Regions from separate parts of the Pseudomonas sp. HS6-2 genome, predicted to be linked through region 3. Evidence: riboswitches for the same ligand, from Rfam matches in the RefSeq annotation. Region 3 holds a riboswitch; each other region holds the start of a gene.
The links. A riboswitch is a leader RNA that binds a small molecule or an ion and turns the genes downstream of it on or off. The one in region 3 is predicted to bind cobalamin.
Positions count from the first base shown of each region.

Region 1: linked by a shared signal. The riboswitch ahead of ACOKS3_RS15550 (CbtB domain-containing protein) and the one ahead of ACOKS3_RS17960 (ABC transporter substrate-binding protein) in region 3 are both predicted to bind cobalamin.
Region 2: linked by a shared signal. The riboswitch ahead of cobW (cobalamin biosynthesis protein CobW) and the one ahead of ACOKS3_RS17960 (ABC transporter substrate-binding protein) in region 3 are both predicted to bind cobalamin.

Region 1 is NZ_CM143906.1:3,348,034-3,351,302, forward strand. Features, by position in the region: gene ACOKS3_RS15530 (hypothetical protein) at 1-22, opposite strand, end outside; gene ACOKS3_RS15535 (hypothetical protein) at 244-612, opposite strand; gene ACOKS3_RS15540 (hypothetical protein) at 861-1,175, shown strand; gene ACOKS3_RS15545 (hypothetical protein) at 1,339-1,488, opposite strand; cobalamin riboswitch at 1,647-1,870, shown strand; gene ACOKS3_RS15550 (CbtB domain-containing protein) at 1,986-2,171, shown strand; gene ACOKS3_RS15555 (CbtA family protein) at 2,179-2,871, shown strand; gene ACOKS3_RS15560 (cobalamin biosynthesis protein) at 2,889-3,269, shown strand, end outside.
Region 2 is NZ_CM143906.1:2,946,262-2,949,530, forward strand. Features, by position in the region: gene fni (type 2 isopentenyl-diphosphate Delta-isomerase) at 1-784, opposite strand, end outside; cobalamin riboswitch at 1,230-1,438, shown strand; gene cobW (cobalamin biosynthesis protein CobW) at 1,535-2,602, shown strand; gene cobN (cobaltochelatase subunit CobN) at 2,606-3,269, shown strand, end outside.
Region 3 is NZ_CM143906.1:3,875,517-3,878,785, reverse strand. Features, by position in the region: gene ACOKS3_RS17965 (FecCD family ABC transporter permease) at 1-611, opposite strand, end outside; gene ACOKS3_RS17960 (ABC transporter substrate-binding protein) at 608-1,621, opposite strand; cobalamin riboswitch at 1,730-1,931, opposite strand; gene ACOKS3_RS17955 (acetyltransferase domain-containing protein) at 1,962-3,128, opposite strand.

The DNA of each region.
Region 1 (3,269 bases), 530 kb from region 3:
AGAGGATACGAACGGTTGGCATTTGCGATTAACCTGACTGGAACATGGGCCATTCTAGCCGGGATCGAGCCACAGGAGTAATCCACCAAGGTCGTGCGCAGGCTTGATTGCAACCGCGCAAGACTTCCGTCGAATGGGCAAGACGGCCCTATCCCCTAGAATGAACCCCGCTGATGGATCAGCACCCATCGCAAAAAGCCCGCTCTCATGTGCGCGGGCTTTTTGCACTTGCAGATCAATGGATCAGGCTTTTTTACACATCAATGCAGCATCGAGCAGCCTGCCATGGTCGTACCAGGCGTCGCGCTGGTAGGCCGTGAACTGACGCTCGGTCCCCGTTCCGCGCAGTTCTACCAAACCAGCGGCCTGGGTAGGGTCGGTACTTTCGACGTACAGTTTCACCGAGTTGTCGCCATCGACCTCATAGGTTTTCACATTACCTTGAAGTTCGCCTTTGACACACCCTAGATAAACGGGTGTGCTTCTGTCGGTAGTACCGGACGTATAATCATGGCCATCCCGTACATCCCGATTCTGTGCGCACCCGCCCATCAACAGCGTGGCGAAAGTGGTTAACAGTATTGCGCCTGCGACCGATCTTGAACGCTTCACGCGACACGCTCCTGCTGCCCCATCGATAACTGACGAAAGAGTGGCCAAGCCGAACGCCCTTTTTTAGTTCTCGTGTGCCCATGGTACTGCGCAAAGTGCACAGCACAATATTCTTGTTTGCTATATGGGCAATGGCCCATGACTGGCAACTTTGCGACTTTCGCATTATTTCTTTAGCCGAGCGGAACGATTTCAATCAGCCATGATTCTGATGCGTATCGACCAAATGCACCGTTCAGGAGAGGTCCATGGTGTGGTGGCTGGAAATACTCGCCCAGTTCGTGATTTCAACAGGCCTTGCCGTGTTCAGCATCTTTGTGTTCTGGGCCTACACGCTGGCGTTCGGCAGGACCTACAGCAAGCTGCTGTCAGCCGCGTTGGCGCTGGCCCTGCTGGGCATCGCAGCTTTCCCCCATGGGACGAGCTTCGCCATCAGCCAGCAGGCGCTGCCGGGGGCTGGCAGCGAATTCCTGTTGCTGGTCGCGGACGCCTTGGGTGTGATCAGCGCCGTCATGATTGCATCGTTCTTCTTCAACCCTGGGCGGTTGCTCGAAGAATCATGACGGCAGCCGGGCTATCCGCCCAGCCCTTGGCCGGTGAGCGAACAGCCGTCTGCTTCAGTACAGTCAGCGTGGGCCGCCATGTCCCCCACCATGCCCACCACCGCCACCTGGCGGCATGAACATCCAGCCACCTGCCAGTGTGGATAACCAATGCCGCCTTGCATCAGTAACGACGATAGTCCTGGTGCCCGCCGCGATCTTCATCGTAGTAATGCCGGTGGTGGTGGTGATCCCCGTCGTGCCAGTAAGGCCAGCAGCCACTGAGCAACAACAACCCGGACAACACGACAACCCATGCAGTCTTGCGTTTCATGTGCGTACCTCCAGCCAGGCGAAGCGAGGCCTTGCTTACGTTGGACTGTGCAAAAAACAGAGGTTCGGGCCGGGCGTCAGCCGCTGATCTTGTTTCATGATGCCCCCTGCCCCCCGGTTCAATGCCATTGCATTTGACGCCACCTTCACCGCGTGCTCTCCTTACGCCTTGCGTCAGGTGCCCCCATTGGGGGTGAAACGGGAAATCGGTGCGTCGCAGGCCCTTGCCAGGGCCGGGCAAATCCGGTGCTGCCCCCGCAACGGTAAGCGAGCGAAGCGTCCAGACCACTGTGCCACGCAGTCCGGCATGGGAAGGTGATGCTTTTCAAGGAGCCCTGCTCCTCCTCGCAAGCCCGGAGACCGGCCTGGCGTTCATGAACACCCCGCGGTGGGCGGGCGCTGTCGCATTCCCTCGGGCGCCCCGTGCCCGGGGCTGCCGCGCGTGTCCCCATTGCCTTCTAGAAAGCAAAAGCAAAAAGCAAAGCAGAGGATCGCGACATGCCCATCACCAGCGCCAAACACAGCATTACTACCCCCGTCACCCTCAGCCAGCGCGTGGTCATCGCCGTCAGTGCCAGCCTGCTCGGCCTGTGCCTGGTGTACTTTGCCGGGTTCTCGCACATCGAAGCCGTGCACAACGCCGCGCACGACACCCGCCACAGCGCCGCCTTCCCTTGCCACTGAGGCTGCCATGATCAAGCGTATCGCCCGCACTGCCGGTTTCAGCGGCTTGCTCGCCGCTCTGTTGCTGACCCTGCTGCAGAGCTTTTGGGTCGCACCGCTGATCCTCGAGGCGGAAACCTATGAAACGGCGGCCCCCGCAGCCGAGCAACACAGCCACGGCGAAAAGGCCAGCGCTGGCCACAGCCACAGCGAGGAAGCCTGGTCGCCAGCAGATGGCTGGCAGCGCATCCTGTCGACCACCGGCGGCAATCTGGTGGTTGCCGTCGGTTTTGCCCTGATCCTCGCCGCCCTGTACAGCCTGCATGAGCCAGGCCGTACCAGCACTGGGGCGCTGTGGGGACTGGCCGGTTTTGCCGTGTTCTGCCTGGCTCCAACCCTGGGCCTGCCACCGGAACTGCCAGGCACAGCTGCCGCCGACCTCGGTCAGCGCCAGAGCTGGTGGGTCGGCACCGCAGCCGCGACCGCACTGGGCCTGGCCCTGCTGGTGTTCGCACGCCATGGTTTGCTCAAGGCACTGGGCGCCGTCTTGCTGGTGGTACCGCACGTAATCGGCGCTCCGCAGCCGGAAGTCCACGAAAGCCTGGCCCCCGAAGCCCTGGAGGCTCAGTTCAAGATCGCTTCCTGGCTGACCAACGCGGCCTTCTGGGTGGCCCTGGGCCTGCTCAGCGCCTGGTTGTATCGCCGCTCTAGCCACGCCTGATGGCCATCGATCAGCCATTGCCGGCGCTGTACGCCGGCTTCGGCTGCCGTCGGGGTTGCTCGGCGGACGCCCTCGACGCCTTGCTGCATGAAGTGCTGCAGCGTCACGGCCTGAGCGCCACAGCACTTCGCGGTTTTGCCAGCATCGCTGGCAAGGCCGACGAGCCAGGTTTGCAGCAACTCGCCGCACGCTACGCCCTGCCGTTGGAGGTTTTCACTGCCGAGCAACTGCAGCCGTATGAACCCCAGCTCAGCCATCGCTCCGCAATCGCCTACGCCCACAGCGGCTGCTGGGGCGTCGCCGAGAGCACGGCACTGGCCCTGGCCAACCTCAGTCACGCCGGCGCCGCACTCAGGGTGGCCCGCCAGGTGCGCGGCCGCGCTACCCTGGCACTGGCC
Region 2 (3,269 bases), 930 kb from region 3:
GGCGTACCGCCAGCAGGCAGTGCGCGGTCGGGTTGCCCCAGTCGGCAAACGCTATGGCGACCTCGCGCTCGGCGGCGGTGCTGGCGCGCTCGGCTTCCACGGCTGCCCAACTGGTGCCGCCGGCACCGGCTACATCGACCATGGCTACACCTGCGTCGCAGAGCATGCGCGCCACGCGGGGTGAAATGCCCGCGCCGACTTCCTTGGCGATCACCGGCGTCGGCAGTTGGGAGGTCAGGGTTTCGATGCGTTTGAGTACGCCGCGCCAGTCACGGTCGCCTTCAGGCTGTACGGCTTCCTGCAGGGGGTTCAGGTGGATGATCAGGGCATTGGCTTGCAGGGCGTCGATTGCGCGGCGCGCCAGGTCCAGGCCGTCGGCTTCTCGCAGCTGGGCGGCGCCGAGGTTGGCCAGTAGCGGCACATCCGGTGCCAGGCGTCGGAGTTCGTCGGTCAGGCCCTGGTCCTGGTCGCTACGCAGGCTTACCCGTTGTGAGCCCACACCCATGGCGATGCCCAGTGCCTGGGCGGCTTCGGCGAGGTGCTGGTTGATGAAGCGTGCGCGTTCGGCACCACCGGTCATGGAGCTGATCAGCAGCGGGGCACGCAGGGCACAGCCGAACAGCTCGGTGCTCAGGTCAATGTCGTCCAGGGCCATCTCGGGTAATGCGCAGTGCTCGAAGCGCAGCGCCGACCAGCCGGGGTCCACGCCGTGCGCGGTGGTACTGGCGGTCAGCACGATATCCAGGTGATCGTCCTTGCGTTGGCTTAGCGGGATTTTCTTCATGCCGGCTCCGTTTCGATGGGGGCAGCAGGGATACAACATATAGATAAGTTGAAAATTGGCACAGCATCAGGCATTGGCGTGTGCCACCGGTTCCTTTCAATGGATGCTTGGTTTGTGATTGTGTGAGGGCTGGCAGGTGTTCGCCGGTAGTTTTGCAGCGCCTGTCAGATCGCGCGCCGCCCGTGCGGCGCATCGCGAGCTTTGCTCGCTCCTACGTTTGTTTCGGGACAGTAATGCCTGTGACAGGCGCGCGCGACCGCCTTGTTGGTACGACGCGATATCGCGTCATGCGCCAAGGCGTTCGCGCGCAAATCCCACAGGAATAACTGGCCCGAAACAAACGTAGGAGCGAGCAAAGCTCGCGATGCGCCGCGCGGGCGGCGCTCGATCTGTCAGCGCTGCAAGGTTTTCGGCGGACACCAGTTGACCCCCCGCCACCCCCCGCGTAGCCTTGCGACTTCGAGGTTCTTCGGCCCTGCCGAAGCTAAGACGGGAACGCGGTACAAGCCGCGGCTGCCCCCGCAACTGTGCGCACCGACAACGGATCGACACAGCCACTGCGCCGCGCGCGGGAAGGCGTCGTCCCGCCAGCTTCTTGCTGCGAAGAGCTGGAACGGTGCAAGCCAGGAGACCTGCCTCGAGACGAATTCGACTTTAAACCGGGCGGGGTGATCCGGTGGCGAACAAGCCCGGCCTGGCCCGCGGCTTTCGTCCCGTGTGCCCGCGCCAACCTGCCAAGGGCAACGCGACATGAAAACACTGGCCAAGCTCCCCGTCACCATCGTTACCGGCTTCCTCGGTTCGGGCAAGACCACCTTGCTCCGCCACATGCTCGACAACGCCCAGGGCCGCCGCATCGCGGTCATCGTCAACGAATTCGGCGAGCTTGGCATCGACGGCGAAATCCTCAAGCAATGCAGCATCGGCTGCACCGAGGAAGAAGCCAGCGGCCGCGTCTATGAACTGGCCAACGGCTGCCTGTGCTGCACTGTGCAGGAAGAGTTCTTCCCGGTGATGCGCGAGCTGGTCGCACGCCGCGGCGACCTCGATCACATCCTCATCGAAACCAGCGGCCTGGCATTGCCCAAGCCCCTGGTGCAAGCCTTCCAGTGGCCGGAAATCCGCAACGCCTGCACCGTCGACGCGGTGATCACCGTGGTCGACAGCCCGGCCGTGGCCGCGGGTACCTTTGCCGCCTACCCGGACCAGGTCGACGCACAACGCAAGCTCGACCCCAACCTGGACCACGAATCGCCGCTGCACGAACTGTTCGCCGACCAGCTGGCCAGCGCCGACCTGGTGGTGCTGAACAAGGCCGACCTGATCGACGCCGAAGGCCTGGCCAAGGTCCGTGCCGAAGTGGCCGAGGAGCTGCCACCGGCGGTCAAGGTGATCGAGGCCAGCAGCGGCCGGCTGCCGCTGGAAGTACTGCTGGGCGTGGGCGCGCAGGCCGAGGCGCACATCGATGGCCGTCGTACCCACCACGATTCCCACCATGACGGCGATGACCACGACGATCACGACCACGACGCCTTCGACTCGATCTCCATCGACCTGCCCGAAGCCGACGAAAGCCTGCTGCTCGATGCCCTGACCCAGCTGGTGGTGGAGTTCGGCATCCTGCGCGCCAAAGGTTTCGCGGCCATCCCCGGCAAGCCGATGCGCCTGCTGGTGCAGGGCGTGGGTACCCGTTTCGACAAGCACTTCGACCGCGCCTGGCGCGCCGACGAGCCACGCATCACCCGTCTGGTGCTGATTGGCCAGGACCTCGATGCCGTGCACTTGGAAGCGCGCCTGCGCCAGGCCTTGGGCGCCTGACCCATGCACCTGCTGCGGACCCAGCCCGGCGGCTTCGTGCCGGACGATAGCATCGCCGACCTCGGCCAGACACCCGCCGATCTGGTGATCCTCTGCAGCGGCGATTCGCACCTGGCATTGCTCGCCGAAACCGCCGAGCAACTGCCGGACGATTTCCCCAGCCTGCGCCTGGCCAACCCGATGCAGGTACAGAACCATGCCTCGGTCGATTTGTATGTCGATGAGGTCCTGCGCCATGCCAAGGTGATCCTGGTGTCGCTGCACGGCGGTGTCGGTTACTGGCGCTATGGCGTCGAACAATTGGTCGAGCTGGCGGCACGGGGCGTGCAGTTGATTCTGGTGCCCGGCGATGACCGCCCGGACCCGGAGCTGACCGGCCTCGGAACAGTCACCGGCGAGCCGGCCGAGCGCCTCTGGCACTACCTGCGCCAAGGCGGCAAGAGCAACGCCGTCAACCTGTTCAAGTGCCTGGCCAACCAGTGGCTGGGGCGCGATTACCGTTGGGACGAACCGCAGCCTTTGCCGCGGACTTCTGTGTATCACCCGCGCAAACCTGGTGCGCTGCCAGAGGACTGGTACCGCCAGTGGAACCCCGAACACCCGGTGGCGCCATTGCTGTTCTATCGTTCACACCTGCAGGCCGCCAACACCGCGTTCATCGACGTGT
Region 3 (3,269 bases):
GGCAACGCCATCCACACCGACGGCCAGCGCACACCGCTGAGGTTGCCCAGCAACCAGAACAGGATGCCGCGCGCCTGCTCGGCGGTGGCCGACTTGGTGATGAGGAAGGCGGTAAGTGCCGTGAACAGCTGCGAGCCGGCAATGCCGGCGAGGATCACCTGGGCGTTGTTGTTGCTTGGCCCGGCCGCACGGGCCAGCACCAGCACCAGGGCAAAGGCTGCCAGGGCACCGATGAAGGCGCCGCCGGACATGCTCAGGGTGACACTGCCCAAGCCCAGCAGGCCGACCAGCACTGCACCGGTCGAAGCGCCGGCGGACAGCCCGAGCAGGTAGGGCTCGGCCAGAGGGTTACGCAGCAGAGCCTGCAGGATCACCCCGCAGGTCGCCAGACCTGCACCGCAAGCGGCAGCGACCAGCGAGCGGGTCAGGCGGTAGTTCCAGACGATGCCGGCATCGATCGGGTCGACCGGGTAGCCGGCCTGCCACAGGTGGTTGGCCAGCACCTGGCAGACCAAGTTCGGTGGCAGGTTGGTCTCGCCGATGGCGGTACCAGCCAGCACGGCCGCGAGCAGGGCCAGCACGGCCAGGGCGGTGTAGGGCAGGGCGTTCATCGCTGCGCCGCTTTACCGCTGGCGAAGGCCGCAGACAAAGTCTGCAGGCCGCGGAACAGGCGGATGCCGGCCTGCATGGCGTCGGCGTCGAGGATGATGATGCGGTCGTTCTTTACCGCGTCCATGTTCTTCGTCACCGGGTCGCTGCGCAGGAATTCGAGCTTCTTCTGGTAGTCGTCTGCAGGGAAGCGGCGGCGGTCCATGCGCGCGATGATCAGCCAGGTCGGGTTGGCCTTGGCCAGGGTTTCCCAGCCCACGGTCGGCCATTCCTCGGTCGATTCGACCACGTTGCGCACGCCCAGGGTGCGCAGCATGAAGTCGGCCACGCCCTGGCGGCCGGCGACGTAGGGGTCGATGTCGAGGTCGGCGCTGGAGAACCAGAACAGTGCCGAAGTCTGCGACAGGTCCTTGCCTGCCAGCTGCTGCTTCGCACTATTCAGGCGTGCCTTGAGGTCGTTGTTCAGCGCCGCGCCACGGTCCTGCACGTCGAAGATCTCGGCCAGCTGGCTGACACTCTTGTAGAGGCTCTCGACCTGAAACGCCTGCAGGCGGGTGCCGTCGGCGCCGACCAGGTTGTCCTTGCCTTCGCAGTCCGAGGGCAGCAGGTAAGTGGGGATCTTCAGCTCACTGAACTGCTCGCGGGTGGCGACTACGCCTTGAGCGCCGACCATCCACTCGAACTGCACGGCCACCAGTTGTGGGCGCTTGCCGACCACCGCCTCGAAGCTTGGGTCGTTGTCGGCCAGGCGCGGCACCTTGGCGTTCACCGCCTGGTATTCGGGGAGCACGTTGTTGAACCACAGCGAGGTGCCGGCCAGCTTGTCGCCCAGGCCCAGGGCATAGAGCATCTCGGTGCCGGCCTGGCCGATGGTGACCGCGCGCTCGGGCGCCTGAGCGAAAGTCTGCGGCGCGCCGCAGTTGTCGACGGTCAGCGGGTAGTGGGTGGCGGCAGCCTGGGCCAGGCCAGTCAGGCTCAGGCCCGCCAGCAAGGATGTGAAGCGCAGCAGCATGCGGGGCGATCTCCTATCGGTCAGTTCTGGTGAGGAACGCACGGACAGGCATCGCCGGCCCTCGCAGGCGCGAGGGCAGCACAGATGGCCATCCCGGACACCCCGCCGGTTGGTGAATGTATGCCGGCAGGTCTCCTGACTGGTGCGTCGTCACCTGGCTCCGGCCTTCCCGGATCATTGATCCAGTGGCATCGATGGAGCAGGCTCGGCACCTACAGTTGCGGGGGCAGTTCCGTTTGGCGCGCCAATTGTGGCGGGCCTGGGATTCCCTGTTAGTTCCGTGGCGGAAACCGGCGGGCCGCATGGTAGACCATCAGACCTCCGGGTGAAAACGTTTAAATCAGAAGTACTTGAGCCAGGCGATGTCACGCCGACGCGCCTTGAGCCGGGCGAACCAGCGCACGGGCAGGTACAGCGCAACGGCCAGCAACACCGCGCTTAGCCACACCGCGCCGATGCCGTCGAAGCCGAAGTAGTCACCATGGTTGAGGCCCAGCAGCGCCACGCACGCCAGGTACAGCAACTTGAGCACGTACAGGTGCAGCAGGTAGAAGAACATTGGCGCTGACCCGAACACCGCCAGGGCGCTGATCCAGCGGGCCAGCCCGGCGCGCTCGAAGGCGCGCAGCAACAGCAGGCCGCAACCCAGGGTCAGGGCCAGGAACAGCAGCGAGGGTGGGTACTTGGTGATGTTGAAGAAGCTCATCAGCGTCTGGGTGACGCTCGGGTAGCCGCTCCACGGCGCCTCGCCGTAGCCGTTGTAGATGCGCAGCACCATGAAGCCGAGCAAGGCGATGACACCGGCCAGCAGCAGGCGGTGCTGGCGCTCGCCGCCGTCGCTGCCACGGGCGAACCACGGGCCGAGGCCGTAGCCCAGGGCGATCACGCCGATCCACGGCAGCACCGGGTAGGAGGTGCGCAGGCGCAGGTTCTCCGAGACGTCGAGCCAGCCGCGGTCATGCAGGATCGCCCACGGCACATGCAGGGCCGATTTCACGCCGAAGTGCAGGCCATCGAACAGGTTGTGCCCGGCGATGATCAGCGCGCCCAGGGCGAGCAGGGCAGGACGCGGCAGCCACACCAGCAGCGACAGCGCGATCATGCTTACGCCAATGGCCCAGATCACCTGCATGTAGACCACGCTCGGCGGCAGCTGGAAGGTCCAGGCGAAGTTGACCAGAGTGAACTCCAGCACCACCAGGAACAGCCCGCGCTTGAACAGGAACGCCGACACATCGCTGCGGCCTTGGTATTTCTCGCCATACAGCCAGGCCGACAGGCCGGTGAGCAGGACGAACACCGGGGCGCACAGATGCGCCAGGGTGCGGCTGGCGAACAGCGACGGGTCGGTGGCATCGATGGTCATCGGATCGCTGACCTGGCGGTGCAGGAAGAAGGTTTCACGTACGTGGTCGAGCAGCATGAACAGGATCACCAGGCCGCGCAGGGCATCGATGCTCTGCAGGCGCTGGGTGAGCTGAGTGGGGAGGGCTGAGGCGCTGGTCATGGAGGGGTCGCAGGCAGGAATGAATGTCAAATGAAACGTTATCTTATAACTATTTCATTTTCTTCCGATAGCGTTTTTTTGTGTCGCCTGTGCCGGCCTCTTCGCGGGGCGATCCGACTTGTCCCGCGAATGGCCATCAAG